2 regions of the Paenibacillus sp. M-152 genome follow, and region 2 is predicted to be linked to the other one. Evidence: riboswitches for the same ligand, from Rfam matches in the RefSeq annotation. Region 2 holds a riboswitch; the other holds the start of a gene.
The links. A riboswitch is a leader RNA that binds a small molecule or an ion and turns the genes downstream of it on or off. The one in region 2 is predicted to bind glycine.
Positions count from the first base shown of each region.

Region 1: it holds a riboswitch for glycine, as region 2 does, so the genes downstream of both, sdaAB (L-serine ammonia-lyase, iron-sulfur-dependent subunit beta) here and EGM68_RS19905 (alanine/glycine:cation symporter family protein) in region 2, are expected to answer to the same signal.

Region 1 is NZ_CP034141.1:520,855-537,026, reverse strand. It holds gene EGM68_RS02435 (LysR family transcriptional regulator substrate-binding protein) at 1-358, opposite strand, end outside; partial or broken gene EGM68_RS25940 (LysR family transcriptional regulator) at 365-541, opposite strand; gene opp4A (oligopeptide ABC transporter substrate-binding protein) at 603-2,423, opposite strand; gene EGM68_RS02425 (ABC transporter permease) at 2,467-3,366, opposite strand; gene opp4B (oligopeptide ABC transporter permease) at 3,404-4,372, opposite strand; gene EGM68_RS02415 (ABC transporter ATP-binding protein) at 4,386-5,312, opposite strand; gene EGM68_RS02410 (ABC transporter ATP-binding protein) at 5,290-6,321, opposite strand; gene EGM68_RS02405 (DUF6359 domain-containing protein) at 6,650-8,254, opposite strand; glycine riboswitch at 8,469-8,583, shown strand; gene sdaAB (L-serine ammonia-lyase, iron-sulfur-dependent subunit beta) at 8,795-9,484, shown strand; gene sdaAA (L-serine ammonia-lyase, iron-sulfur-dependent, subunit alpha) at 9,474-10,373, shown strand; gene EGM68_RS02390 (Ig-like domain-containing protein) at 10,485-12,821, opposite strand; gene EGM68_RS02385 (serine hydrolase domain-containing protein) at 12,961-14,121, opposite strand; gene EGM68_RS02380 (hypothetical protein) at 14,285-14,746, opposite strand; gene EGM68_RS02375 (non-oxidative hydroxyarylic acid decarboxylases subunit D) at 14,818-15,042, opposite strand; gene EGM68_RS02370 (non-oxidative hydroxyarylic acid decarboxylases subunit C) at 15,084-16,172, opposite strand, start outside.
Region 2 is NZ_CP034141.1:4,563,953-4,580,124, reverse strand. It holds gene EGM68_RS19950 (hypothetical protein) at 1-650, shown strand, start outside; gene EGM68_RS19945 (response regulator transcription factor) at 692-1,387, opposite strand; gene EGM68_RS19940 (sugar phosphate nucleotidyltransferase) at 1,549-2,904, shown strand; gene EGM68_RS19935 (thioredoxin family protein) at 3,104-3,616, opposite strand; gene EGM68_RS19930 (beta-glucoside-specific PTS transporter subunit IIABC) at 3,751-5,607, opposite strand; gene licT (BglG family transcription antiterminator LicT) at 5,833-6,681, opposite strand; gene EGM68_RS19920 (LacI family DNA-binding transcriptional regulator) at 6,916-7,887, opposite strand; partial or broken gene EGM68_RS19915 (IS5 family transposase) at 8,075-8,838, opposite strand; gene EGM68_RS19910 (glycoside hydrolase family 1 protein) at 8,930-10,387, shown strand; glycine riboswitch at 10,556-10,640, shown strand; glycine riboswitch at 10,652-10,747, shown strand; gene EGM68_RS19905 (alanine/glycine:cation symporter family protein) at 10,893-12,311, shown strand; gene EGM68_RS19900 (iron-containing alcohol dehydrogenase) at 12,369-13,541, opposite strand; gene EGM68_RS19895 (carbohydrate ABC transporter permease) at 13,689-14,516, opposite strand; gene EGM68_RS19890 (carbohydrate ABC transporter permease) at 14,538-15,413, opposite strand; gene EGM68_RS19885 (ABC transporter substrate-binding protein) at 15,446-16,172, opposite strand, start outside.

The sequences.
Region 1 (16,172 bases), 1.8 Mb from region 2:
AGTAGTTCTCTGTGCGAAGAGGAAGCTGGACAAGCCTTTCATCTGTACCCGAATGTAGGGTGATGCCAACGTCCACACGGTTATCCAGCAGCTGTTCTGTTACATCAAAGGATGGACAGATGTGCAAGCTGATTTTAGAAAATGACCGATGAAAGTGGGCAAACATCTCTTGCAACGACTCCTCTAGCTCCGGTAATGCGATACCAATCCGTAAACTGCCGCGTTGCTCGGTACGCAGTTCCTCAATAGAAGCCTTCGCTTGCTGTAAATCTTTGAGCGCATGCGCACTGTGTTGCAGCAGCAGTTTCCCGGCATCTGTCATTTTGATTTTCTTGCCTGCACGGTCAAAGAGCGTCATGCCCAGTTCCTCTTCCAGCGCCTTAATTTGCAAGCTAAGCGTGGGTTGAGAGATACCGATCTTTTCCGAAGCCTTCGTAAAATGCAGTTCCTCGCATACGGCTATGAAGTATTGAAGCTGACGTATTTCCGTCTTCCTTCTCTCCCTTCGAGAATCCCCAGAATGTTTGCATGAACAGGCCAAAAGAAGCGCGAGATCGGATCAATCCGGTTCGCGCTTCTTCAGGCTATTGCGCTTTTTTAGATTATTGGGCTACTTCTGCTTTTTCCGCAGTTAACGTAATATTCGCAAACGCGTCTGCATCGTACTCCTTGCCGCGGGTAATATCGTAATTGGCTACCCGATTATTTACTGCCTCCAATGAGTAACGGAATAACGTCGGTACAATCGGCGCCTCCTCGCTCATATACGCCTGCCACTGATTGTATATATCTTTACGATAATTGTCGTCAAAGGCTTTCACAGACACCCCTTCCTGCAACAGCTTATCATTCTCTTCACTGGTAAAGCGCGAGTAGTTAAAGCTGGCTCCGCGTCCATACAGCCCACTAGGGTTTACATCTGTACCTGTACTCCATGCGCCGCCAAAAATATCAATGCCCGGGTCATCCTTCTGCACACGGTCATAGAAAGAATTGAACTCCAGCAGACGACCGTCCACCAGTTCGACATGAAGCCCGACATCCTTCCAATTTTGCAAATAAAACTTAGCCAGCGATTCGGCCGTCGCATCCCCGCTCATTGCTGCATAATGGAGCACCAGTTCCTTGCCCTTAGGGTCTTCACGGTATCCATCTCCATTGGTATCCACATATCCTGCCTCGTCCAGCAGCTTTTTCGCCTTGTCTGGATCATACGCAATGCCCTTCGCATTCACATCATGGTATCCCTTGAAGGCGGGCGGGATCAGGGATGTCGCAGGAGTCCGAAGCCCATGATAGAGCTGCTTGCCAACCTGCTCATTATTCAGCGCGTAGCCAAGGGCCTGACGCAATGACTTGTTCCCCAGCTTGGCGTTCGGGTCCATAATATTTAGACTCTTGGCCTGATCGAATTTGCCCAGCTTAAAGCCTACATAGCTATAAGACAATTCCTCCTGACCGAGAAACTGTACATTTTTCGGATTACTGGCCTCATTGTAACGGGTAGTTGGATAGCTGGCCCAGTCGATTTCTCCGCTTTTCAACGCCTCAGTAATGACATTCGGATTCACAACCTTCAGATGAAGGCCATCCAACTTGGGCGCACCGCGGAAATAATCTTCATTTTTGACGAATTCCACAGATTCACCTGTGACCATAGATTTAATTTTGAATGGCCCATAGCCAATCGGATGTTTACGGACAGGGTCAGATCCAGCCATATCCTTTACGGGAATGTTCCGGAATACCTTCTTCTCCAGTGGTGTGGACCAAAGTCCCGACTTTACCGAAGGATTAGGTTCCTTAAAATGAATGGTAACCTCTTTCTCATTCAGCACCTTGACGCCAGAAATGGTCTTGGCCTTGCCGGCGTGATAATCTTCCATACCTACAATGTTGGTCATAAAACTATCATAACGTGGACCTTCATAGTCTTTGTGGCCGATCACTTCATAGGAAAAAGCATAGTCCTCTGCCGTTACGGGATTACCATCTGTCCAGTTCAGCTTGGGATCAATTTTGACAGTCACCGCCTTATTGTCTGCGGAAAAGGAAATCGTCGCCGCTCCTTTATCGTCAATATTCAGATTGGAATCAATCGAAAACAGGGAAGGGTAGAAAAACTGGAAGACTTCAAAATCCGGATTTCCATCATAAAATACAGGATTCAGAATACCTTCAAAAGGGGTATCGGACACGAGTGCATAATTGATGATGCCGCCCTTAATCGGGGGGTTATCGTTCTTGACCGCCTTTGCCAGCGCAGTCGCATTCACCTGCTTGCTGTCGGCCCCTGATCCACCTGTACCGTCAGACGATTTTGCTCCATTCGAAGCGGAAGGCGAGCCGCTGCATGCAGCCAAAGAAAGCACCAAAATGGCAGATAGAACAGGCAGAATTCCTTTTTTCCAGCGTTTAACCATTGTAAACCCCTCCTTGTTGTTGTCCTTATCCTTGAATTTCGGTTTAACCCAATCGTTGTTTGGCATCAGTGGCACGTTTGAGCGCCTGACCGATAAAGTTGATTGCCAGCATTAGCACCAATATAAGCAGTGAGGCAGGCAACCACATCCACCAGTTGTTCTGCAATACATCCGGGTCATTCGCATAACTCACCAGTGTCCCCAAGCTCGGAGTAGATTCCGGCAAGCCAAAGCCGAGATAGGAAAGCCCGGTCTCGATCCCGATATTTCCCGCAAGACTGAGCGTTAGATTAACAATCACAACAGAGCTGAGATTGGGCAGCACACCCAACCAGATGATCTTCCAATTGGGTGTGCCAAGGGTTTTGGAAGCCTGCACGTAGTCCAGTTCCCGCTCAGACAGCACCTTGGCCCGGATCAGGCGCGCTTTTCCAATCCATAAAAAGGCAGTCATAATAAAAATAAAGGAACCTATGCCGCTTTTGGGCACAATGCTGACAAATACGATAACCAGCATCAAGAATGGAAGCACCAGGATAAAATCAATGATTCGCATGATGATGTTATCAACCAGTCCTCCATAAAACCCAGCCAGTAAGCCCAGCGTCAAGCCGATGGCGGCGGATAACAAAGTAATCGTAAAGCCAATGGTAAAGGAATTGCGGGCCCCAATGACCAGCTGGCCGAATATATCCCTGCCCGCTCGGTCCGTACCCAGCCAATGCACCGAACCGGGAGCTTCGCGGATCGCACCCAAATCGACCGTCGTGACTACATCCTGATTGACAAACAGGACAGAGGCATATATAAAAATCAAGAACAGAGCCACAAATCCAATGGAAATCAAGGCCATTTTGTCACGTACGAGTTCACGACGCAGTACAGACCAGCTAGACGGTGATTTACGAATGATTTCCGGCGAGAAGACGTCCTCCACCTGCATAGACACCATAATCCCTCCTTTTCTCTAGACTTGTTCTCTATTCAATTCGAATGCGGGGATCGACCTTGCTTAGGATGACATCAGATAAAAGGGTCCCTAATAGTGCCAAGAAGCCGGAGATCATGACCAGTGCGTTCACAACTGAAAAGTCCCGTTGGGTGATGGACTGAAGAAATAGCTGGCCCAACCCCGGATAACCAAAAATAGATTCTAGGAAAACGTTGCCCGCAATCACACCCGTCAGGTCGTAGCCCAAGAAAGCAGCAATGGGTAATAAAGAGTTTTTGAAAATATGACGGGAATAGATCTTTCCTTCGGGTACCCCCTTGGAACGCGCCGTTTTCACAAAATCCTTCAGACGTGTGTCAATGACCTCATTGCGCAAATACTGAATCGTAGCCGTTGTACTGAGCAATGCGCCTGTAACCGCCGGTAGAATGAGGTGATATGACTTATTCACGTAATATGACCATGTCCCCGGCTCTACACCTACATCCACACTGCCGCTGGTTGGAAACCAGCCAAGCCTGAACCCAAACACGTACAACAACAGCAATGCGAGTATAAATAGAGGTGTCGCAAAGCTGAGATAGGTATACCCGACCACGGTTTTATCCAGCAGACTATGCTGATAACGACCGCTGAGTACTCCCAGCGGAATGGCGATCAGATACGTTAGAACCAGAATCACAACACCCAGAAAGAACGTGTTCCCCAAACGACTGCCAATCAAATCGGTAACGCTAATTTTATGTACATAAGATTTGCCCAGATCCCCATGAGCAAGCTGGACGAGCCAGTTCCCATACTGCACCCACACCGGGTCATTCAATCCCAGTCTTTGTCGCTGTTCTTCCAGTGAAGCCGGATTTAGATTGGGAGTTGAAGTGATGAGCCCTGTCAGGGCATCCCCTGGCATAGCCTTAGCTAGGAAAAATATAAGCACACTCAGTGCAAAAAGTTGAGGGATCATAACCAGCAGCCGGCGCATTGTAAATTTCCACATATTCTGTCCCCCCTTATGGTAGCGCGACTTGATGGGATGAACTTACTGACTTTAGTGCAAACGGCTTTCCACTCGCGTCTAGATGTTTGGGCAGCTCTGACTTGTAAGAGGATAAAAGCTTTTGCCTTTTTTGAGCATTTTCCAGCCGTTTCGCAGGATCGATACTGGGAATGGTGGCAATAAGCCGCTGGGTATACAAATGCTGTGGACGCTCATAAATATCTTGCTCGCTCCCCTGTTCCACTAAGCGACCTCGGTACATGATGCCGATTTGGTCGCACATATGGCGGATAATCCCCAGGTCATGACTAATGAACAAATACGTCAATTTGAACTCCCGCTGCACATCCTTCATAAAATTAAGCACCTGTGCCTGCACAGAAACGTCAAGCGCTGATACGGGCTCATCTGCAATAATCAGTTTTGGGTTTAATGTCAGCGCACGCGCAATCCCGATCCTTTGCCGCTGTCCCCCGGAAAATTCATGCGGATATTTGTAGGCCGCATCAGCGTTCAAGCCAACCTTTTCCAGCAGCATCTGTACTTTCCGCCGTTCTTCCTCATTACTCAGCCTTTCAAAGTTTCGCAGTGGTTCAGCAATGACATCCAATACGCGCTTGCGCGGGTTAAGCGAAGAATAGGGGTCCTGAAAAATCATCTGAATGTCTCTACGCAGCGGATGGCGGTTATTACGACTCAGAGCCGTAAGATCCTTGCCATTAAAAAGAATCTGTCCGCTCGTCAGCTTATTCAGGCCGATAATCGTTCTTCCTGTCGTCGTCTTTCCACAGCCGGATTCTCCTACTAGCCCGTATGTTTGGCCTGCCTCTATGCTGATCGACACGCCATCCACTGCTTTTACCTGATCAACGACACGCTGGAAAAAACCGCCGCGCACCGGATAATGAACCTTTAAATCATTTAGCTCTAGTAGTGCCATGAGCAGCCTCTCCCTTTGTCTCATCTTCAAAATGAAAATGCTGGTAACATGTACAGCGGACCCAATGGCCGGGAGAAATTTCACTTAATCGGGGATGGTCTTCATGCATTCTCTGCTGAATCCAAGGAATACGCGAAGCAAAGCGACAGCTATTGCGAGGAATATCTTGCAAGGAGGGAACAATACCACCGATGACATGCAGCGGTTCTCCCTTGGTATGCGATCCCGGCATGGAGGCTAGCAAGGAACGCGTATACGGATGCTGCGGATGCCGAAATAATTCAAAAACATCTGCGCTTTCCACGATTTCTCCGGCATACATGACCACCACACGGTCGGCTACTTCGGCCACAACGCCAAGATCGTGCGTAATCAGAATAATTCCGCTTCCGGTCTCCTGTTGAAGCTGTTTGAGCAAGTCAAGAATTTGCGATTGAATGGTTACATCGAGCGCAGTCGTCGGCTCATCTGCAATAATAAGAGAGGGTCGGCAAGCTATGGCAATCGCGATCATCACACGCTGGCGCATCCCTCCTGAAAGTTCATGCGGATACTGTTCATACACACGTACGGGGTTGGGTATATCCACGCTTTCCAGTAGCTCCAGTACACGTTCCCTTTTTTGCTTCGTAGATAGGGACGTATGATAATCGAGATTTTCCTCGATCTGCTTACCAATGCACATTAACGGGTTAAGTGCTGTCAGCGGGTCCTGAAAGATCATGCCAATGCCCGCTCCGCGGATTTTATTCATTTGCCCTGAGGAGAGACGGATCAGATCCGTGCCTTTAAAAAGGACCTTTCCTTCGACACGTGTTCGCTCCATGTCATGCAGTTGTGGGATCGAAAGCGCCAGCGCGCTTTTGCCACAACCGGATTCTCCGACTACAGCCAGCACTTCATTGGGATTGACCGTCAGATCCAGATGGTCGACTGCGGGGTGATATTGATCCTTGATGCGAAAAGATACGGATAATCCCTTAATCTCCAACACGGGTTTGATATTCAATGCCCGCTTCCTCCATTCTCCATGGTCTTGTCCCGCTTATTCTCACCATGTTTGATGTTTAAAACCTCTCATGAACATTACATACCGTTTTTGTCGGAATAATTTGAATACATCCTATCACCAGTATATGGATATATCAATTAAGATTATGCTATCAACATCATTTAAAAAATCAATGATCCAGCAGTAGCGCGACTTTCCTGGCACAAAATGTAATCAAATAACCAACCACAGGTTAATTTTCATCACAAAAAAGCCGTTTGATCCCCTACAGAGGATCAAACGGCAAACTAGCACCCAACCACTCACACTGAATTCTTTACGTTTATTACGAAGCCGCTCCATAGGAGCCCGACTTGAACGTTTTTGGATCGTACCATTTGTAGCCTGCTGCTGGAGCAGACCAAGGCTCGGGTTGCGGTTCTGTGGAAGCCGCAGGCTCCTCAAACGGCAGAAGCTTCGTCGGTTGATCCAGCGTTAAACCTGCCACATCGGATAATTTGGTGTAGTCCTGCTTCCACGCAAGCCATTGGACCGTTTGCACCAGGAAGGTGGCATCGTCCACTTCCTTGAAACCATCATATGTCTTTTTCGACTGTCCGTTTTCTTCACGCGCATATTTCGGTGTAGCATCTTCTACAGGGGAAGAATCACCGATAAATGCTGCCTTGCCTTGACCTACCTTGGAGATCGCAGCATAAGGCCCTTCCGCACGGCCTCCGCCGTTATAGACACCCTGGTCTACAGCATTGCCCCATTTATTCGTACCTGTAGGGATATAGGCAATTCCTTTGGCTTTGGTAGGATCAATAATAGCCAGCGTAGATCCCGCATGCATGGCAATCGAGCGTACACCCTTGGTAATGCCAAAGGATTGATCTGCGGCTACAATGTCCGTAGCATTCACGTCACCGAGCGCATTGTAACGGAAACGAACACCAAAGTTGGTTGCCAGCCAATCGGAGCTAGTTAACCCCTGCATCGCCGGTGATGCTGCTTCTTCTGTAGTCATGCCTTTGGCCGGATTAGTATAGGCTCCACGACGGTAGCCATTCATAACCTCAGAGGAATCCCAACGGTTTTTGTTACGGTCCGCATTATAGTGGTCGGAGATGAAGAAGACACTTCCCCCGTTATTCACATATTGCAGCAGGGCAGCCTGCTCGGATGCCTTAAAGGCAACATTCGCTTCACCGATGATGAACACATCATATTGGCGCAGCTTATCATAGGTTATGGCCTGTTCTCCATAAGTAAAAGGAATGGGACGGTTCAGTTGGTCCACTGTAAAACCTACATTACGCAGTCCATTGGCAAAGTCGGAGAAGGCGCCTTCAATGACCCAATCTGCTGCCCCAGCCGTCTGTGCGTGCGTATTATCGAACAGCACCTTTTTACCTTTGCCATCCGGCAGTGTAGTACCGGGTTGACCCGGGTTACCAGGATTAGGCTCGCCAGGTTCACCTGGTTCACCCGGCTCGCTTCCGTTCACCAGTTCAACAGCGCTTGGGCTTTTCACTCCACCAAAATTATTGTAGGCGCCGAGTGTACCCGTCACACGGATTTTGTTGCCAATCAGCTCAGGATGGCCTGTTAGCCCAAATTGCCCTCTGTACGCTGATGTCAGCTGTACATCCAATAGATTAGACGTGCTACGTTCATTGGCCTGGTCGGCAATCAGTACGTTAAAATCATTCGCAAACGGAGAAGAAAAATTAGCCGTTTTCGATCCGGTAGCATGTCCGACGATGTAACCTTCCACCGTCACTGTGCCTCCACTGCCTTGGCGCTGAAGTGCCTCGGCTACTGTCAGTGCTCCCTCCGCTTTGACCTGACCGAATGGAACGAAGATCCCGATCAGCAGCGATACGATCGCTGCCAGATGCAGCACCCCTTTCAAGCGTGAACCTGTGAACCGCAAGCCTTTTACCATACGTCAATATCCCTCCTATAATTCCATAAATGTACTTGTCCTCTATCAGATTAGCTGTCTATCTTCTAATTCCTTCCTGATTTCATCCATAATTATGTAAATTTTAATCTCTTTTATCGGAAACTCGCTTGTTTATGTAAAAAATGAACCCTGCGATTGACACCGAGCACGGCATACATTACGCTAAGAAAGATATGTAGAACGGTATACGCGAATGAAGATGACGGGAGAGTCTGTCCAGGGGCTTACACGCTGGCGGCACCGAAGGAGCAAGACGCCAACACCCGGCTGGCGGATAATCTCTCAGGTCCATGTATCGTCATCTGACGCAACTCTGGAGAGAGCGCAAGCCACCCAAGGGGTAAGGCGGTAAGGACACCGCACGAAACTCTCAGGTAACGAGGACAGAGATAAGGGAAACTTCCTTATCCTGTCCTTTTTTGCGCTCACATTGTACGTCAGCATTAGGAACCGTCATAGCCGCGCAAAAACGCGGAAATACCATATACTATGGTACTAGAACATACAGGGGGCCACACCATGCGTTTCAAAGATGTATTTTCCATTATCGGTCCGGCCATGACCGGACCTTCCAGTTCACACACTGCAGGCGCGGTGCGGCTTGCACGCGTTGCCCGTCACTGGCTCGGGACGCAGCCTGACCGTGCTCGCATGACACTGTACGGCTCCTTCGCTGACACATACAAAGGACACGGTACAGACCTAGCGCTCATCGCAGGACTGCTCAATTACGATACAGACGACCATCGAATTCCAGATGCCGAGCAATGGGCGGAGCAGGCCGGGATGACCGTGGAATTTGCCGTCAGCGGACTACCCGCCCCCCATCCGAACACCGTCCGTTTTGAGCTGTGGAAGGGTGAGGATCAGCGCACACTGCTGGGTTCCTCCATCGGCGGTGGCAGCATCCATGTCCAGCAGCTCAACGAATTCCGAGTCAACCTAACCGGAGAGCTGTCTACGTTGGTGCTTCTTCACTCGGATAAGCCCGGTACATTAGGTGCGGTGACTTCAGCGCTCGGCGCTGCTGACATTAACATTGCCTATATGCACGTGGATCGCAAAGGTCGGGATGGAGAAGCACTTACAGCCATCGAAACGGACAGTCCTCCTACGGCTGAATTAATCGCAAAACTACAATCCTTACCACATATGTACGAAATTAAAATGATTAATTTGAAAAAAGGAGCTGAATCTGATGCGATTTAGCCATCTGCATGAAATCAGCGCTATATGCGCTGAGGAATCCACCACGATTGGCCGCCTGATGATTCAAGAGCAGGTACAAGAGACGAATTCAACGGAAGAAGAAATCTTCCGCCAAATGTCTGATTATTATGAAGTCATGAAAGAGGCTGTTCATCGTGGTCAGACGCAAGACACCGTATCCCGCAGTGGATTAACGGGCGGCGACGGCAAGCGCTTAGCCGAATATCTGCGGACAGGGGAAACCTGCTCCGGCGATGCCTCCGCGCTCGCCATGGCTTATGCGCTCTCCGTGTCGGAGGTTAATGCGTCCATGGGGCGCATTGTCGCCACGCCCACTGCAGGTTCATGCGGAGTCATCCCCGGTGTGTTCATTAGTGCGCAGGAGCGGTTCGGCTGGGATGATGAGCATATGGTGCACGGCTTGTTCGCAGCCGGAGCCATTGGCTACGTCATCGCCAACAATTCCTTCATTTCCGGCGCGGAGGGAGGCTGTCAGGCTGAGATTGGTTCAGCCATCGGGATGGCCGCTGGCGCTATGGTCGAGCTACGCGGTGGCACACCTGAGCAGGCCGTTCACGCCGTAGGCCTAGCGCTCAAGAACACGCTCGGCCTGATATGCGACCCCGTCGCCGGACTCGTCGAGATTCCGTGTATCGTGCGCAACGGGCTGGGAGCCGTGACCGCACTTGCCGCAGCGGATATGGCTTTGGCGGGTGTGCGCAGCGCCATTCCGTCTGACGAAGTCATTGACGTGATGCTTGAAGTCGGCAGCGCAATGCCGTCAAAGCACCGCGAGACCGCCAAAGGCGGCTTGGCCCAGACACCGACCGGCAAGCGTTTGACCGAATCCCTTACTCGCAACACATCGGTCAAAAAGGATAAGTCATAATTGGGGTAACCTCCTCTGTATTAAGAAGCGAGTACGTCCCTTAAGAATAAAAGAGCAAGCATGCCGTCCCTAGACGTATGCTTGCTCTTTTTCTTTTCAGTCGGTTACAGATTACTGAACGGTTACCTGTACCTTCGTCATTTTACCAGCATATTTTACTGTAATTACAGCTTTGCCTTTACCCTGTGCTTTAATGTTACCGTCTTTGACGGTCGCAACGATAATTCTGGATGAGGACCAGACAGCCGGCTTGGAAACATCCTTCTCCGACTCATCCTTATACGTGGCTGTAGCCGTAACCTTAGCCAGCTGCCCTGCCTTCAAAGTCAAGGCGACTTTGTCCGTTTGCAGATATTTAAGCGTATCAACATCAACAGGCACGCTGATCACCTTACCGCCGAACTTCGCCTGAATGTTAGCTTTACCGTAGCTGACCGCGGTAACCTGACCCTTTTTGACGGTGGCTACCTTATAATTGGACGTTTTCCATTCAGCTTGAGTTGTAACATCCTTTTCTTTACCATCACTGGATTTAACCACAATCGCAATCGTTTTTTGATCCCCGGATTTCAGTGATAACGCAATGGCATCCGCTTCAATCTTTTGCGCTACGTCTACTTCTACCGTAAATGTAATGGTTTGCTTGCCATATGAAGCAGTGATCGTTGCCTTACCGCTAGCATTAGCTTTGATCAAACCTTCGCTAACTTCAACTACTTTTACATTGCTAGTAGTCCAAGTGGCGTCCTTGGTTACGTCTGTTTTTGTACCGCCACTCTTAACGCCTGATACTTTCAGCTGCTTCGTTTCCTGAGCACCGAGTGCAATTACGCGCGAGTCTGTTTCCAAACGGTCTACAAGGCCCACTTGTACGTTTATCGTCAGTTTTTTGCCGTTATAGGTTGCGGTAATAACCGCTTTACCGGCCGCTTTACCCGTAATCGTTCCCTTGGACACAGAAGCAATATCTTCCGCACTTGAAGTCCATTCTGCATCCTTTGTAACATCTTCCTTACGCCCGTCCGCATAAGTAGCCGTCAGAGTCGCAGTATAGTCCTCATTAATATCTATCGTTGCCGTTTTAGAGGACAAAGATAGATCACCAGGTACGTTTACGGATACGGTAGCTGTGGCTGTTTTGCCGCCATAAGAAGCTGTGATCGTTGCCTCACCTGTTTTATAACCTGTGACTTCTCCCCCGCTGACAAAAGCGATATCTTCATTACTGGACTTCCACTCTGCTTTACTTGTGATATCTTCTTCCGTCCCTGTTACATAGGTTGCGGTCAGCTTGAGCTTTTTGGATTCCTTAGCATTCAAGCTCAGCTTGTCCTCGCTTAAATCCAGAAATCTAGAGGTTTCAATATCTGTCTTGATCGAAACCGTCTTATCTCCGTACTTAGCGGTCACTGTAGCCGACCCCGCTCCAATGGCCATAATCGTTCCTTTATTCACTGTTGCAATTTTTTCATCGCTTGATGTCCAAGCAGCTTTATCTGTGATATCTGTTACCGTACCATCCGGGTACACAGCAGATACCTGTATTTTTTTTGATTCATCCAAACGGAGAAAAATATTGGTTTCGCTGGCTTTCAGCTTATTCGTCTGATCCACATCCACCGCAATCGTAGCGGACATCGTGCCATATTTACCTGTGATTGTCGCCTTCCCTGTGCTATAGCCGGTAATAGTGCCTTTCAGAACATCTGCCACGGCTGTATTGCTGGAGCTCCACTCGGCAGACTCTGTAACATCCTGAGTCGATCCATCCGGGAACGTGGCTGTCAATTTAACCTTCTCCGTATCTTTTAACAAAAGAGAAACCTCTGATGTACTGGCATCCAGCCGTTTAACCTGCTCTACCTGTACAGCAATCGTTACGGTCTGTTGTCCATATACAGCCTTAATATTAGCTGAACCTGCTCCCTGAGCAGTAACTAATCCGTTGACTACAGTCGCTACCTTCTGATTATCCGAAGTCCAGGTCGCATCACCTGAAACCTGAGCTGTTGTATTATCACTGTAAGTCGCTGTCAGATTGATCTGTCCTGTACCGCTTGAACGCAAGTTCAGGCTTTGTACATTGGATGTCAGCGCCTTAACCTTTTTCGTTACATGTACCTGAACGGATTGTACCTTCTCCTTATAGGTCGCAATCACAGTGGCTTCCCCTTCAGCTTTGGCTGAAACTGTACCATTGTACACCGTAGCAATAGATGTATTATCACTTTTCCAATCTGTGCTTACGGTTACATTTGAGGTTGTCCCATCGCTATAAACAGCCGTTGCCGTCAACGCAGCTGTATCCCCCTGTTGCAAAGTTACCTCGTTAGACGAAAGGACAATCTTGGAAAGCACTGCTTCTGCTGCAGATGCAAACCCTGCATATGATGTAAAACTTGAAATCAGGATGACCAACGCCAGAAAACCGGACCATCTATTCTTCAAAATCTAATTCCCTCCCATTTCAAAGCTAAAAATTAAGGATTTCGCAAAATCCCTACACCTACGTTTTATGTCGTCATATGGAAAAGAATAGTTTAGACTTTAGAGAAAATTTGGTCCTTATTAACTAGAATCGGTACTTTTACAGACAGCTGTAAGCTGCTGCACGAATTCTTAAATGGTGGTACTCTTCCATATTGGGATCAAGCTGATGCATATAAACGACGGAGAACTGTTCGCTCGGATCTATAGAAACCCAGGTGCCTGCCATTCCCGTCCAGCCAAATTCTCCAATCGAGCTGTTTGCATGCCCAGCCGCTTTATCCATTAACGTTCGTACACCCAGCCCATAGCCATAACCTGTATGGTATGAATTGGTGAAATCCGATAGTTGAGCTGTATTCAGATGATTTGTACGCATTAAATCAATGGTTTTTCTCCCCAATAAGTTCACACCGTTTACCGTGCCGCCATTTGACATCATTTGTGAAAATGTGAGGTAATCTTTGACTGTCGAATATAAACCTGCGCCTCCACCTTCATATATAGCATCTGGCTGATGATATTCATCCAGGAAACCCTCAATTTTTTCAAGTTTTCCGGCGTCTGTCCGTTGATACATGGAAGCCATCCGCGATTCAATATCTCCACGATAACGGTAACCTGTATTGTTCATTCCAAGCGGATCAAAGATTTCATCCTTCAAAAATTGCCCTAATGATTTACCTGAAATAACTTCAATAAGACCAGCAACAAGATCGTGGCCATATCCGTATAACCATCGTGTTCCTGGTTCAAATGCAAGCGGAACTTCGGAAAGCGCTTTAATTTCTGTGCGCAGGTCATATTTCCCCTGCTTTTCCTTTAATGCTGTAATGACCTTATGCATAGCTTTTCCTGTTTCTGAAAACTCAGAAGCATACGGAATTCCTGCACTCATATTGAATATATGCTTAATCAAAATAGGGTTATCCGCCTTATCAATGTAGGTGTGTCCGTTAGGAGCAGTTTTGAATACATACGAATTACGATACTCAGGTAAATATTCATACAAAGGCTCATTCAATAAAAATTGTCCGCGTTCGTATAGCATAAGTGCAGCCGCACATACAACGACCTTTGTCATAGAAAACAAGCGATACACGGTATCTTCAGTAATCGGTTTCCGAGTTTCCACATCAGCATATCCATGATACCCTTCATACAACACTTGACCATTTTGTGCAATGGCACAACCACACCCTGCCGGCCCATTCGCTAAGAATCGTTGCAATAGCTGATCTACCTTGTCAAAACGAGACATTTTCATCCCTCCTATTTTCCTTCAAAAGAAACAAGCTTCCCCTTACGCTCTAATTCCTGTTCCAACAAGCTCAACCTGACTCCTTGTAAGCGCTTATTCCCTTGCATCTATTTTAACGGTAAACTTGGTAATTACAAAGATGATTTGTCATAATCAGATAGCTTTATACCAACAACTCTGCCACCGTCTCTTTCCAGCGATGGATCACCGATTCCGGCTCCTTGAGGCGAATTGTGACACCTGTCAAGATATCCGCATATTGAGCCGAATCTTCTCTGGCTGCAAAAACATGGGCCGCAAATCGCTCACGTACATGCTTGGCTCCGGGTAAAGCAGGCAGATGTTTCAGCGACAACCGCACATAATGCGCCTTTCCCCCGGTGAACACCGCAAGCGTTGCCTTCCCAGTACGGATCATGTTGCCTGTCGTGGTCGTACCCGGCCATAGGGCCAGACGCAAATTCCCCTCGTCCAGCGCTACAACCTCGCCCACACTAATCATCGCTATGTGCGGCCACTGATCTTCTGTAACCGTCAACAGCATCATTGCTTCTTGTTGCTTGTGCTCCAACTCCTTGCCGTTCAGCAGCGTGAACAGCTCCTTACCGATCCTTGGCGTCTGCATGAAGTATAATCCCCTTTACATTTGGCCTATAACTTCAAAATACCATAATTTACGGCTACTTACGAACGACCCTATATCCGCTCTGGAATAGGAGGAACATGAGCAGCATCCGGAATATTTTGGGGGTTTACCTTGAACGCCGATTTATACTTTGCTGGATCAGTAATGCTATCCGGTTCTGAGGTTCGCCATGTGAACAGGCATACAGGGCACAACAAAACCTCCCAGGCACCTTTAACCGGCGAATGGGAAACGACTTCTGAACGATTGGACTCACAACGGGGACAAATATGCATTTGTCAGCACTCCTTTAATCTTTCTTTGTTTTTAAAAATATTTAGCGAAGCATTTGGCTCAACTTTTTCTCCCATTCCGCTACACCCAGCGGGGAATCAAGCGGCTGCGAGTAATGGCCTCTAATATCCGGTGCTACAGGTGTCGTCGCATCCAGTATCATTTTGTGCGTCATACCTGCCGGATCAGAGCCGGGGTCAAGCGGTAAAATAGACAAGCCAGGAACAATGACAGCATCATGCTTTGGATGAAGCTTGGTGGATAAAGCCCACATGACTTGCGGCAGATTGAACGGATCGACCTTCTCATCCACCACAATCACCAGCTTGCAATACCCCAATCCATGCGGAGTCGTTAACGCACGCATTCCCACAGCCTTCGCAAAGCCGCCATACCGGGTTTTCGTGGAAATAATAGCGACCAGCCCATGCGTATACATGGCATTAACAGCTACGATTTCATTAGGAAAAGCATCCTTAAGCTGCTGAAACAACGGTACACTTGTATTCACACCGATCATATAATCCGTTTCCGTCCAAGGCATCCCGATGTACAGATGCTCAAAGATAGGCTGTTTGCGGTGATATACACGATTAATCTGAATGACTGGCATCGCGCGACCGCCGGAATAGTGACCTGTGAATTCACCGAATGGGCCTTCATACTCACGTTCACCTGCTAACACTTCGCCTTCCAAAATGACCTCCGCTCCCCAAGGCAGATCCAGATCTGCATCCTTCGCTTTGACCACACGATAAGGCTCGCCCTGAATGGCGCCCGCCATCTCATATTCGGATTGATCGTACAGCAGCGGCGTAGAAGCAGCCGTTGTAATCACAGGCTCACATCCGAGGGCAATAGCCACCTTCAGATTTTCGCCACGCTCCTCAGCCTGACGGATATGGATCGCAATATCATGCTGTGGTACAGGCTGGATGCCCAAACGGTTCTTGCCTTTCACCTGCATCCGGTATAAGCCGACATTTTGCTTACCGTAGGTGTCCGGGTCATCCAGATCGCGTGAAATTAGAATTGCTTTATCCAAATAAAACCCTCCGTCCCCCTGATTCAAACGAAACAACGGCAAAATATCAAACAAATTAATATTCTCCGTAATCTCGACTTCATGAAA
Region 2 (16,172 bases):
ATGCGCGATCAGAACAAATTGGAAGTCGGCACATGAAGGTCATTTTCTTAAATAAAGCGTCCCAGATTCTTCAAACCTCCTATATTGATGAGGTAGAGGAGAGAGATAAGGAGCAATGGAATCATTATGATCAAATAGTGAAGGCTCCAGCAGGAACCGTCTTGATGCAGTTTCAGATATTGGCGCATGCGCACAAGAAGCAATCAGGCTTATTTCAAATGAGGCAATATTCCATCATCCCTTATCAAGCGATGATTACAGTGGATCAATTTACGCTGTTTGAGGGAACGGATATGGAAACCTTTTTTATGGCACCACACGCTTCGGAAAGCATTCAGGCTACTCGTGAAAATTCCATGGAACGCAGCTTTACACTATATAATCCAATGCATCAGCAGGTGCTGATCCGGGAGACAGAATCACCCAATCCATTATGGGAGTTCAGGCTGGGTAGCGAAAATCAGCGAGCACGTCTGTCTGTGAATGGAGTAACGACCGGATTCATAACGAATGGCAGCGGAAACGGTAAGGTTGTCATTATTCTGGCTTCAGCCTACCGTTTTGGCTGGGTATTGTTTGTCATAGGGATATTGGGTGGAGCAGCTTGTTTTCTTCCTTATCGGCGATGGACAAAGCGGAAGCTTCCATAAGAAGCAAGCTGCCCAGAGGGAACCAGACCGTTACTATACGGCTACATCTCGTATTTGTAGCCTCTGCCCCAAACGGTACGGATATGCTGAGGATTTTTAGGGTCACGTTCAATTTTTTTGCGGAGGCTGGAGATATGTACGTCGATGGTACGATCCAGATAAGCGCCATCGCCGCCTTTGACCCGATCCATCAATTCGCTACGGGTAAAAACTTTCCCTGGATTGCAGGACATCTCTTTTATAATAGAAAATTCGATGTGAGTAACTTCGATTTCCTGGTCATCGACCAACAGGCTATGACGGTAATCATTCACCCAGACTCTTACCTTTTTAAGCTTTTGGGTTATCGTTGGTGTCTCAGTGAGCATGTTGCTGCCACTGCGGCGCAGCAAGGCTTTGATGCGGGCGTTTAACTCTCTCAGACTGAAGGGCTTGCATAAAAAGTCATCCGCTCCGTCGTCTAGAGCCTTTATTCTTGTGTTCAGCAGGGTGTTATTAGAGATGACGAGCACAGGAACCGTAGTAAATTGGCGGATGTGGCTGATCAGCTCACATTCGACTTTACCGGAAAACATTAGCGCGGTCACAATAATGTCCGGCTTAAAGTGCATTAATGTAGGAATTGCGAGTTTACAATCATAGATTAGTTCGGTATGATAGCCTTCCTCTTGAAGATGAAGAGCAATCATATCAGCCAAACTTTTTTGACCTTCAATGATGAGTATTTTTGTAGGCATGACAGACATCTCCTGTACGGACAAAGATACAATTAACATTGCATAACTATGTATGTTCTACGATGTTACATACTTATGTATTCGGCAAAAGCACGAAAAGCAAACAGTCCTATAATGTAAGGAAAATATGAATTTAAAGGAAGAAGGTTGCATCTTTGCGAATGATTTTATTATCCGGAGGTTCGGGTAAACGACTATGGCCCTTATCCAATGTGAACCGCCCCAAGCAGTTTCTTTCCATCCTACGTCATGACGAGCGACCGGAAAGTATGCTGCAACGGATATGGAGACAGTTAGATGAAGCTGATTTGGCAGATCAAGCTTATTTTTCTACGAGTGGAACTCAGATCGAACTGATTCAGGGGCAAATTGGCGGAGACGCTGTGGTGATTGAGGAGCCGACTCAGCGGGATACCTTTCCGGCTATTTCCCTGGCTACGGCTTACTTGCATGATGTTGCAGGCGCATCACGCGACGAAATCGTAGGGGTCATGCCGGTGGATGGCTATGCGGGGGATGAATTTTTCGAGCATCTGCGCAGGCTTCCTTCGATATTAGAGCAATCAGGAAGCCATATCGCATTGATGGGGGCTGTTCCAACTGAGCCCTCGGACAAATATGGATATATTGTGCCTTCATCTCCTTTGTCTGACCAGGAATACTATAGAGTGAGTTCATTTGTAGAAAAGCCTGATCTGATTCGCTCCGAAGTATTGATCCGTGAAGGAGCGTTATGGAATTGCGGAGTGTTTGCTTTTAGAATCGGATTTTTATTGGATGTGCTGACGCAAATGGGTTTACCAGCCGATTATGAAACACTTTCGACAAATTACGCAGACTTGCCTAAAACCAGCTTTGATATTGCGGTAGTAGAACACACTCGTAAGCTCTCCGTGCTCCCATATCATGGAGAATGGAGAGATTTAGGAACATGGGATTCGTTGGTGCGGGAAGTGAGTTCAAAGCTGAGCGGTCCCGGATATATTTCAGAAGCATCACATGACTCGCATATCATCAATGAACTGGAGATTCCGGTCAGCATCTGGAATGTCCCAGACATTATTGTCGTTGCTGGACCGGATGGCGTGTTGGTTACGGATCGACAATCATCAACAGGAATTAAGGATATGGTGGCAGAAATTGAAATTGGGCCGCGTTTTGAGGAGCGCTTTTGGGGTAAGCAAACGGTCTTATCCCATCAACAAGCAGCAAGCGGGTTACAAACGGTCACCAAACGGGTTGTCATTTCGAAGGGGAGATTTATCAGCTATCATGAGCATCAGTTTCGAAAAGAGGTTTGGACCATCGTTTCAGGAACCGGAAGCGTCTGTATCAATGGGATGACACAGACCGTCAGCCCCGGTATGGTCATCGTTGTAGAACCTGGTACCAAGCATTTTATAGGAGCCGTAGAGGGAGATTTGGAATTCATTGAGTCACAAATCGGACATATCGTATCCGAAACGGATATTATCCGATATGAATTTCCCGATTGGATTGATGCTCGTACTGTATAAAGGTGCCTGTAATATAGGAACGAACGGGTAAGAACGAGGTTCATCTGAAGCCAGTGAAGAGCGCTAGGAACTATTTTTTAATCAAGCTTGATGGCTGGAAATGCTCAATAAAAAGGTATTCATGCGTTGTTCGCTTGAATACCTTTTTTGCATGAACAACTCGTATTGTTCTTAATGAATTGGATAGGAAAGAGGCTTATTAAATGAGTTTTTTGAAGGTTAGCCACTCTTTTACGGCATCTGTACTGAGGTCTCTTTTCGGCATCCATTCTATTTTATCCACCAGCTTGCCGTTTCTGAATTCTGCAATCGTGGGGGTGTATTTTACGTTGTAATCTGCTTTGAATTTATTCCATTGGGCTTTGTCCTTATGAATTTTGTGAACGTTCAAAAACGTAATTTTGGAGCCCAGATCATACTGTTCGATCATCTTGTTAAAGTTAGGCTCAAATCGGTTGCAGTCGCCACAACTGGGTCTGCCAACATAAACAAATACACTTTGATCCTGCTGAATGAATTGTTTAAAACCATCAATTGTAACCGCATTCAAGTGGTCATATATTTCGGGGTAATTGCTTTTGCTCGCTTGGATCTCTTTATCTTTCTGCTGAACTACCTGCTCTAGGTCTTGAAATTTAACTACAGCTGAAATAGCGATACCAATGATAAGCAACACAATGACACTTAACCCGGCGATATATCCTTTTTTCACAGAAATCCTCCTTTTTTTACAATCTCAAACTTACAATATATGATATTTCCATTTTTCGCTGTAACACTTGTCTCATGATGTATAAAAAAGAAGCTTTCCATTAGGAAAGCTTCTTTTAGTCTGAAAGTTAAACGTTAGACTACAACAGTCAATAAGTAATCCTCACGTTTCACTTCAGTTTCCATGGTGTTCAGTACATCCAGGTATTGAGCGGAATTGGTTACGATGATCGGCGTAGTCGTTGTATAGCCTGCCGCCTTAATTTGTTCGATATCAAATTCAAGCAACAACTGCCCTTGCTTCACCACATCACCCTCTTTGACGCGCTTGTCAAAGAATTGTCCTTTCAGCTTCACCGTATTAACACCAACGTGAATCAGAATTTCTGCTCCGTCATTGGAAGTAATACCGATGGCATGTCCGGTCGGGAATACGGTCGTAATCGTTCCGTTAACCGGAGATGTCAGCACACCCTCTGTAGGATCGATCAAGATTCCTTTCCCCATAGCGCCTGAAGCAAAAGCAACATCAGAAGATTGTTCCAATGGCAGCACTTTACCTTGCAACGGACTTACGAGGATTTCCTTTTCGATTGTTACTTCTTTTTTTACGGGTGCTGTTTCTGTTTTTACAGCTTCTTCTTTTGGATCATCAAAGCCCAAAATCATAACCAATACAACTGCGAGTACAAAGGCAACAAGTAAGCCGAGGACAACCCACAAGAATCCAGCTCCAAAATAAGTTGGAAGCGCCAGTAAACTAGGCAGGGAGAAGGATTTTGCAGTCGCTCCACCGGAAGCGATAATCGCGCCCCCAATACCACCAGAAATACAAGCATAAATGAACGGCTTTTTCAATTTCAAAGTTACACCATAAATCGTAGGTTCAGTAATCCCGAATACAGCTGCCAGTGTAGAGGAACCAGCCAAAGCCTTCATTTGAGTATTTCGTGATTTCAGGAATACCCCCAGTGTTGCACCAGCTTGAGAAAGTACGGCTGCTGTAAGCATTGGAAGCATCGTGTCATAACCCAATGTTTGAATATTGGACAGCATAATAGGAACGAAGCCCCAGTGTACGCCGAAAATAACAAATACTTGCCAGAACGCCCCGGCAACAGCCCCGGCAATCAATGGGCTTAAATTGTATACCCATGTAAAACCGTTCGCCAAGCCTTGACTAATCAGGTTACCGACTGGACCAAAGGCCAAAAACGTCAATGGAACAACGACCAGCAGTGATAGCATAGGTACGATAATGTTTTTAACTGATTGATGAACAAAGGAATTAAACCAGCGTTCCACATAGGATTGTACCCATACCGCGAGAATAATTGGGATTACACTGGAACTGTATTTTATCAGAATGATTGGAATCCCGAGAAAAGCCAGTTTTGCCGGATTGTCCACCGCTGCAATAACATCCGGGTACACGAGTGCTCCAGCAACTGCGACTGATACAAAGGCATTGGTCTTAAATTTACGGGACGATGTAATAGCTAGGAATATAGGCAAGAAATAAAATACGCTGTCCGAAGCGGCATTCAGAATGAGATACGTACCGCTTGCAGTATCAATCCAATGGAGCGACGCAATTAAGGCCATAATCCCTTTGAGCAAACCTGCTCCGGCAAGAGCACCCAAGAGAGGGGAGAAAATGCTGGAAATGATATCGACCGCTTTGCCGAGAAAATTCGTTTTTTCGGAAGATTCTTCTTTTTTCGCATTTGGATTATCCGCATCCTGCAGATTTGTTTCTGCCATCATATGCTCAAAGACTTGGCCTACATTGTTACCGATGACCACTTGGAACTGTCCGCTGCTTTCCACCACTGTAATGACACCAGGCGTAGCTTCCAGTGCAGCTTTGTCCGCTTTTGTGCGATCCTTTAATTTAAATCTCAAGCGTGTAGCGCAATGAAATACCGAATTGACATTCTCTTCGCCGCCAACGAGAGTCACTATTTTTTTGGATAGCTCTTTATCACTCATGTTCAGAACTCCTTAAGTGTTATTCTTGCTACTGATAGGATTTACCGTTTACAGCTGTTGCTAAGATGCGCCGGCGTGCATCTTTATAACCTTGTAAACAAGAAAAACCTAAACTCGTGGTGAAAACGACGCACTCCTTCTATGAGGGAACGTTGATTTCACCATCAGTTTAGGTTTTGCCTGCCTTACCAGTCACAATCCATGAACGATGAGGATATGAAATTTTTAGCCTGATATGTTATTACGCTCAGTTACCCGATGAATGTGAATCGTTAGATATACATATTCATCTTTGCTTAAATATTGATCATATGTTTTTTCTAGATATTCATTAATTTTTTGGGTACAAGCAAAAGCTTCGGTATAGGTTTGCTTTACCTGGTTGTACAAAAATTCTTCACCACTGTGAATAACCTCTTTGCGAATCACTCGCATTGCAAAATATTGCAAATGGGTCAAAAATCTCGAATAGCTAAAAGAAGACTCATCCAGCACAATCCCATAATGATACGTAATAATGTTCAATATGTGTTGGACAATCTCGGTCATTTTCAGTGTAGCCTTCATCTCGTTACCGTCGATCCGTGCATTCACCATATGCAATGCAATAAATCCCGCTTCGTCTTCGCCCAATTTTACACCGAGCGTATTTTCTATTTTTTGCAGAGCATCCAGTCCAACTGCAAATTCTTTTTTGTAAAAGCGTTTAATTTCATACAGCATCGCGTTTTTGAGTGCTAATCCTTTTTCTTCCCGCTGTATGGCAAAATGAATATGGTCGGTCAATGTTAAATAAATGTTATCACTTAACTCCGTATCCAGCACTTCTGCTGCATGGGTCACGATTTCATTCACGACCTCCAGATGAGACACGGGAATATCGTTCAGCAGCTCAGTTAGTCTGGCCGTGAACTCGTTTTCATTTAACATGAAAATCTTATCTATTTTATGATCATCGACTGGGTCGCCAGCCACCTTTTTGAAGGAAATACCTCTTCCCATGACGATGACCTCTTTGCCTTTATCGTTTTTAGTCAACAGGACGTTGTTATTGAGCACCTTCTCAATAATCATTGAAGTTCCCCCCTCCCATCCTTTACCAATAAAAAATGCCCAAGCACAATTCAATACTATTGTTAGCAATAGCACTCAATTGAACTCAGGCATTGCCCGCATCACCGGTCACAATCCTTCGATATAGTGCTATTGTAGCACAAAAAAAAGCGATTTCAACATATTTTATTCTCTTTCGACAAAAAATATTTTATATTAAGGCCCATTTGCCTAGTTTGCGAGCCAACTGTGCTCTTAAGTGGTTGTACGCTCAATGAGGCTGTACTCCAGTGAATGAAGCTCCATCTGGCGTCCAATCAGCTGAGGAGAAAGCATGAAAAAAGCATTTTGTGCCTGAGCCATTATGGGATTTTGAACCGTTGTAATTCCCATCGTGTGCGCCAGCTCCGTGTTATCAAACCCAATAATCGCCAGATCTTCTGGTACCTTCAGCAATTGTCTGCGCGCTTCGCAGAGAATGCCCACTGCTACATAATCGTTTGCACACAAAATAGCCTCCGGAAATTCCTCACGATGCTGTAATAAATTGCGCACAACCTGTTCGCCGTCACGAATGTTATAAATAGAAGAATAGTTCCAGTGCTGCAACACTGGCAGATTGTGTTCACTCATGATCTGCTCATAAGCACGTTGTCTGCTGTGAGTATTGATGCTGCTCGGACGACCAAAAGCATTGGCTATACGTGTATAACCTTTTTGTATCAAATGTTTGAGCGCTAACATATATCCTTCATACTGATCCATTGCGACGGAGCGAATACCGGTATGCTCCATTCGTTGCCATGCCACGATCGGTCCATATTTGCAATAAGTACTCAAAAAATCAGTGTCATTCACGCAGGAAATGATGACCAGCGCATCGACTCTTTTTCTTTTTAAATCCTCGAAAGCTTGAAGCTCTTTCTTTTTGTCTTCTCCCGAAGTATAAATAATGGTTTGAAATTCATATTGTCCTGCGATTTCTACAAAGCTGTCCAGAAATGCCAGAACAATTTCATTAATAGTTGATGTGATGATACCAATCTGAAGCGTTTGGCCCTTGGATAAAGAAATCGCATTCCGATTAGGAACATAATCTAATTCCTGCATGATTTTTAAAATTTTAGTTCTGGTTTCGTGGCTTACATGGGGGGACTGATTTAACACTCTGGATACCGTAGCTTTGGAAAAGCCCGCCAGTTTTGCAATTTGATCAAGATTCGACATGATGCTTCTCCTCACCTAAGAAAAAAATACTTGACATGAAACGCGTTACAACAATTAGGATGCTTATGAGGGCATTACGTCTATTTTAAAGCATCTATCGGTGCATTTCAAAGGATAACGGTCACCGTTAGTTATTGATTCGCATTGCAGCACCTGATGGGTTATTGACTAGGGCGTGTCTTCAAACCTAAGCAAGCCATACGAGAATGGAAGCCAGCGTTAAAAAAGCCTGGAAAGTGCAGGCTAATTTATCATAGCGAGTAGCAAGTCGACGATATTTTTTCACCTTGTTAAAAAAGCATTCCACCAAATGACGCTCTTTGTAGAGATCGTGGTCGTATTTCGGTTTCACCCGCCGATTTTTCTTCCCTGGGATCACCGGGATCGCTTCATGCTCTTTCAAAAGAGATCGGATAGCGTTGGTGTCATACGCCCGGTCAGCTAAGACTTGCTTCATGGTTAGTTCAATGGTTTGGAGTATTTTGTATCCCTGGACAGAATCATGGGCCTGTCCTCCCGTCAATTCGAAACGAAGTGGATTTCCCAACGCATCAACCACGGCATGAATTTTCGTGCTTAGTCCCCCTCGGGATCGTCCGATTGCTTGCTTGTCTTGCCCCCTTTTGCGCCTGATCCATGCTGATGGACCCGCACGATCGTGGCATCAATCATTATGCTTTCTTCGTCGAGATCAAGCGAAACATGCTCTAGAACCTTATCCCAAATCCCTGCTTTCTGCCAGCGCCGAAAGCGAGTATATACCGATTTCCAATGGGGAAAGGTGTCTGGTAGATCCCGCCATGGGGCACCCGAACGAGCGACCCAAAGCATGGCATTTAACATCCATCGATTGTCCACAGTAGGACGTCCTCCTTGTGGTTTACGTTCGGGTGGAAACAGCTTTTGAATTAGCCGCCATTGTTGATCTTGGATTTCGTATCGTGTACTCATCTACTTTATTTAACCTATTTAAGCTTTGTTAAACAGTTTGAAGACACACCCTAGAGTGAAAACATTAGATAAGAAAAGAGGTTTTTATACCATGACGAAGACGCTAAAAGGATTCCCGCAAAACTTCCTATGGGGCGGGGCAACTGCAGCCAACCAATTGGAAGGTGCTTTTGACGTAGATGGAAAAGGCCTGTCCAGCGCAGACATGATAGCCTATGTACCTAAGGCAGAACGTAAAAACGATCATGCTATAGAAATTTCGTCTGAACGACTGGAGGACATCTTGGCAGGGAAGGTAAACGCCCGTTTTCCAAAGCGTGAAGGAGTGGACTTCTACCACCGCTACAAAGAAGATATTGCTTTGTTTGCAGAAATGGGCTTTAAAGTATTCCGGATGTCCATCCACTGGTCGCGGATTTTCCCGAATGGATATGATGCCGAGCCGAATGAAGCAGGATTGCAATTTTACGACAATGTATTCGATGAGCTGCGCAAGTATGGTATTGAGCCGTTGGTAACATTGTCACATTATGAAACACCGCTAGGTCTGACACAGAAGTATAATGGCTGGTTGGGACGCGAAGTCGTAGATCATTACGTAAAATATGCCGAAACGGTATTTACACGCTATAAGGATAAAGTAAAATACTGGCTGACCTTTAACGAAATCAATGTCATGACTATGAGTCCGTTTACTGGCGGCGGTGTGGTTATTGACCGTGTAGGAAACAAGCAACAAGCGATATATCAAGCATTGCACCATCAATTTGTAGCAAGTGCACTGGCGACCAAACGGGGACATGAGATCATTCCGGATGCTCAGATCGGCTGTATGCTGGCTCGCATTGAAAGCTACCCACATACGTGTAACCCAGAGGATATTCTGAAAGCACAGCATGAAAATCAAATGAATCTGTTCTTTACGGATGTGCATGCTCGTGGGGAGTATCCCAACTATATGAACCGCTATTTTGTAGAAAATAATATTGTGATCCAGACAGAACCCGGCGATGCTGAAATTTTGAAAAATAATACGGTTGATTTTATCTCATTTAGCTACTACATGACCTTGACCGTATCGGTAGGTCCAGAAGGAGAAAAGGCAGCAGGGAACCTGATTGGCGGTGTGAAAAATCCGTATTTGCAGTCCTCCGATTGGGGATGGCAGATTGATCCGATCGGCCTGCGTGTTACACTAAATACGTTTTATGACCGTTACCAAAAGCCGCTGTTCATCGTGGAAAATGGCCTGGGTGCGTACGATAAGGTAGAAGAGGACGGCTCTGTGCATGACACGTATCGCATTGATTACTTGCGTCAGCATATTGCCCAAATGAAGGAAGCCATTGCTGACGGTGTTGATCTGATTGGTTACACCAGCTGGGGTCCTATCGACCTTGTGAGCATGTCTACTTCCGAAATGTCCAAGCGCTACGGATTTATTTACGTTGATTTGGATGATGACGGTAACGGAACGCTCCAACGCTCCAAAAAGGACTCATTTAACTGGTATAAAAATGTGATAGCAACCAATGGTGAAGAATTGTAATTCTATATCGTTTTGGGCGGGTACAGCAGAGAAAATCCTTAGGATGCAATCTGCTGTACCCGCTTTTTGTATAGACACCCTATTAATTTGTCAGAGGGCTTCACAAATTTTTCACTTGTAATACGCTGAAAGTTTTCTGTATAATAAATAAAAATTTCATATGTCTGGTTGATGTTTGCGGGAGATGGAACGAAAGTTCCGACCGAAGGGGCAAAACTCTCAGGTGCTTAAGCTGATTTACAGCAACAAGCAGGGACCGTAAACGGACAGAACTCTGGAGAGACCCTTAATTGGGCGCCGAAGGTGCACCGCAGATTATTATCTGCTTAAACTCTCAGGCAAAAGGACAGAGACGCGAATAACCTGTGACAGGGAATACTCTACGCTTTTAGAGATAAAATCCTGTACAAATTGGTTTGTTTTTCGTGCCTTTAACCTCTCCAGGAGTCGAATCAACGGATTTGACTCTTTTTTGTTTTTTAATATGCTGGAGGAGCGGGTTGAAATGAATTTGGTACATTTATTAGAAACAATTGACAGTTGGATGTGGGGAGCGCCGCTTCTAATTCTCGTCATGGGCACTGGGTTGTGGCTAACGATCCGTCTGAAGATGCTTCAGATTATTCGATTGCCCTTAGCGCTCAAGCTAATTGGTAAAGCGCCGGACGAAGGCAGCGGGGATGTCAGTAGCTTTGGAGCATTGAGTACGGCACTCGCAGCTACTGTAGGTACGGGAAGTATCGTCGGTGTCGCAACAGCGATCAAACTGGGTGGGCCCGGTTCATTATTCTGGATGCTGGTTGCAGCTTTTTTCGGGATGGCAACCAAATATGCGGAAGGGTTATTATCCGTTAAATACCGTGTTAAAGACCGGAACGGACAATTTTCGGGTGGACCGATGTATTATATTGAAAACGGGCTTGGCCGCCGTTTCAAGCCGCTGGCGATGTTGTTTGCCTTTTCTGGTATTCTTGTAGCACTATTTGGAATCGGTACTTTTCCGCAAGTAAAGGCTATCGTTTCTTCTACGGAAAGTAGTTTTGGCGTGCCAACAGTAGTTACAGCAATCATTATTTCCGTGTTGACGGCTGTTGTTACGATTGGAGGACTCAAAAGTATCGCCAAGGTATCCACAAAGATTGTTCCATTCATGTCGGGGCTCTATATCGTGGTTTGTTTAATCGTACTCATTAAGTTTGCAGGAGAGCTTCCTCATGCGATCGCACTAGTATTACAAGGGGCTTTCTCGACAACATCTGCGACGGGTGGATTTGCCGGAGCCACGATTATGCTGGCGATGCGAAGCGGAGTTGCCAGAGGGATCTTTGCAAATGAAGCTGGTTTGGGAAGTGCGCCAATCGCAGCAGCAGCAGCTAAGACGAAATGGCCCGCAGAACAAGGACTAATATCCATGACGGGCGTTTTTATCGATACGATGATTATTTGTAATTTGACAGGATTTACATTGCTGGTTACGGGAATATGGAGTGGAAATGATGATGGAGGTCTGATGACTCAACATGCGTTTTCCAGTGCCTTTCCGGCTGGAGCAGAGCTCGTGACGATTAGCCTTATTTTATTTGCGTTCACAACGATACTTGGCTGGAACTACTACGGGGAACGCTGTGTTGAATATTTGCTTGGGGTCAAGTGGATTAAACCATACCGTTATCTGTTCATCATACTGGTTGCCGGAGGCGCGTTCATCAAGCTCGATGCCATCTGGCTGCTGGCAGATATTTTTAACGCAATGATGGCTTTTCCGAACCTGATTGCACTGCTCGGCTTGTCAGGCATTGTCGTTGCAGAAACCCGAACCTATATGAACTCTTTGTACCCTAATAAGAAAAAGGGCATTCTTGCAGGTGCCAATGTAGGGGCGGCTATCCAAGTAGAAGAAAAAGGACAAACGATCAATTCATAAATAATAAAAGGGAGTGCTCTCAGCCATCACAGGCTTGAGGACACTCCCTTTTAATTGTTATAACGATGCACGCAAAATAGCTAAAATATCTTCCTGTTTCAGCTTTTGATAATTACCGAAACCTCCGTGCTCCATTTCACGGGCCGCAATGCTTGCGATGTTTTCCAATTGTTCATCATTAATGTTGTAATCGGCCAGGGTAGAAGGGGCACCAAGACTTGTCCAGAACGCACTTAGACGGTCAATACCTTCCAAGGCAATTTCTCTGTCAGTTTTACCTACAGTGTTCAAGTCGAACATACTGAGCATCAGCCGCTTCATGCGTGCAGCGTCCTGATCCACTGTATGTCTCATCCAGTTGGGAAACAGAATCGCTAGACCGCCAGCATGAGGAATATCATATACAGCAGATAGTGCATGTTCAATGGTATGCGAAGCCCAATCCCCGAAGTAGCCCATTTGCAGCGTACCGTTCAGGGCAATCGTCCCAGCATATAATATCGTTTCGCGATGCTCATAGTTGTGCAAATCCTCCAGCAGCTTAGGTGCCGTTTCAATCACGGTTTGCAGCACAGAAAAGCACATACGATCTTGCAGCGGTGTATTTTTAACATTGTGAAAGTACTGTTCAAAGACGTGGCTCATCATATCCACCATGCCATAAACCGTCTGATCACGTGGCACAGAAAAGGTGTTTTTCGGGTCCAAGATGGAGAATTTAGGATGCGTCACCGCGCTGCCCCACACGTATTTTTCGTTCGTTTCCCAGCTGGTGATGACAGAATCCGGATTCATTTCCGAACCCGTGGCGGCGAGTGTAAGGATGGTACCGAAGGGCAAAGCCTGGATTGGCATATGTTTTTTGTTGATAATATCCCACACATCGCCGTCATATTCAGCCCCTGCTGCGATGGCTTTGGTGCAATCAATAACGCTTCCGCCGCCAACTGCAAGCAGGAAGTCTATCTTTTCATTTCGGCAAATCTCGATGCCCCTCTTAACGGTAGACAAGCGCGGATTGGGTTCAACGCCCGACAATTCATGAATGTAGAGGTGCAGAGGCTCTAACGCGTTTAATACCTGGTCATACAAACCATTTCGCTTGACACTTCCGCCTCCATATACCAGCAAAATGTTTTTGCCGTAATTCAACAGCTCTTGCTGCAATTGTTCAATTTGATTGTCTCCAAAAATTAATTTGGTGGGATTATAATATGTGAATTTGTTCATCTGGAAGGTTCCCCTCGGTTCATAGTTCATGTTCAAATTGTAATCTCTTATCTTGACTAGCTCGTTAATATCTGACTTGGCCATGTAAGATATTTGAAATGACGATTAACAATTATATATGAAAAGAATAAGGGGAATCAAGTGAAGCTAATCTTTGATCGCTCCAGCGGCAAGATCGGAAATAAACTGGCGGCTGATAAAAAGAAACAAAATAATAAGAGGGAGTACAGCCAGCAGGGTGCCAGCAATGACCATCGCATAGTCCGTATTGTAAATCCCGTTCAACTGGGACAATGCAATCTGGAGCGTAAATTTGCGCTCATCCGTTAAAACGATTAACGGCCATAAGTAATCATTCCAAGCTCCTATAAAGGTAAATGCGCCGAGAAAAGCGAACGCAGGTCTTAAAATCGGCAGTGCTACATTCCAGTACAGCCGGAAAAAGCTGCACCCGTCCATACGCCCCGCATCCAGCAACTCTTTGGGAATGGATTCTTCTGCATACTGGCGAATCCAAAAAATCCCGAAAGCATTTACCATACCCGGGATGATGAGCGCTTTGAACGTACCTACCCATCCAAAGGAAGCCATCATGACAAAGGAGGGGACGAGCGAAAGTTGTGAAGGGACCATCATTGTTGCAAGCAGTATGACGAATAGCCCCTTTTTGCCCGGAAAATCAAACTTGGCGAATGCAAAACCAGCCAGTGAATCAAAAAACAGCACCAATAGGGTAACAGAACTGGCTACAAAAAGGGTATTAAAAAAAGCTCCAGCAAAATCAATCTGCTGCAATACTCTCGTTATGTTATCCAGGAAGTGGCTACCGAACCACAATTGTGGCGGAAAACGATAGATGTCTGAGGTTGTACGGGTCGCCATGACGATCAGCCAGTAAAACGGAAACATCGACAGGATGATCCCCACCAACAGCCCGGCATATAGAACAATGGATTTTGCACGTGTCTGCATCATGTTGTGACGCTCCTTCCATCGTTATTTTTTACCTTGAACGAGTTTCCAATTGATGATGGAGAATACGGCAATGATGAGAAACATACCCCATCCGACGGCAGCACCATATCCAAAATAGTTGTTGATGAACGACTCGCGGTACAGGTATAAAACGATGGTCATGCCACTTGCCCCGGAACCGCCGTCATTACCGACCAGAACCTGTGGCTCAGTGAAGAGCTGCATACCGCCGATGGTGGACGTAATGACCGTAAACAAAATGACTGGACGCAACATGGGAATGGTGATGCGGAAAAAAGCCTGTGCTCCGGTTGCGCCGTCTATTTTGGCGGCCTCATACAGCACATGCGGAATACTCTGGAGTCCAGCCAGATAGATGATGGCGTTGTAGCCCATCCATCTCCAGACGACCATGGAAGAAATGGCGATTTGGATACCCCACGGCACATTGAGCCATTGGATCATAGGTAGCCCCAAAAGCTGCAGAAGATAGTTGAGAAATCCAAAATTGTTGGCAAATAAGGCGCCGAAGATGATGGCAACAGCAACAATAGACGTCACATTGGGCAGGAAGAATCCAACTCGCCATAAGGTGCGCAATTTCACAAAAGGGGCATAAAGCAGAAAGGCAACAATAAGGGCTAGAAGTAGCATTGGAATCGTGGCATACACCCAGATCACAAACGTATTGCCTACAGCCTGCCAAAATTCGGTGTCTGTCACAAGGTAACGAAAGTTACCCCAACCGTTATAGGTCATGTCTCCGATCCCGTCCCATTTGTGAAACGCCAGGTACAATGAAAAGCCAATCGGAAACAAGCCAAAGATGGCAAACAGCAGATAAAATGGCGAGATCGCAGCATATACGGCCCGGTGCTTCCAGATTTCTCTCAGCATATTGTCCACACGCCTTTTTTGGATTTTGTTTTTTACCGCTGTAATTCCCGTTCAATTCGTTGCATCGTTTCCGACCATAATGCGTCGGGATCGGCATCTTGTTTGGCCACATTGGAAAGGCGGCGGGTCACTATGCCATGGATGACAGGATAGCGCTCGCCGAAATAGCTGCTTTTCACATGACGCGCGGAGGCGGCAAAAATGAGACCAGTGGCCTGACCACCAAAGAAAGGCTCGGGTGTCTCCATGACTGGATCGTCATAGACGCCGGGAGTGGATGGGAACAGCCCGATTTTGTGGTAGGCTTCCAGTTGGTGTTCCGGGTTTTGCAGCCAGGTCAGGACTTCAAAGGCTTCTTTGGGGTGTTGGCTGGATTTGAGGATAGAGATGAAAGAACCTCCCAGATTGCCGTCTCCTCCAGGAGCCCGAGCGACTCTCCATTTGCCTGCTGTATCCGGTGCAGCCTCTGTGAGAACTTGCTTCATCCAGATTGCCCCTACGAACGAGGCGATTTTACCGTTATTGACCGAAGCGTTCCATTCGGGAGTCCAGCCATCCGCATTGGCGAGCAGATGCTTCCTATGGAAATCCACAGCGGTTTTCCAGCCTAGGCGGATGTCAGGAGATTGATTGCCGACATAACTTCCGTCCGGCTTGAAGTATAGGGTCGTATGCTGAGCAAGCACTTGATTGTAAACGTTTACAATATTATCAGCCAAAAACGAACGACTTCCGAATTTCTGACGAAGTTGTTCTCCG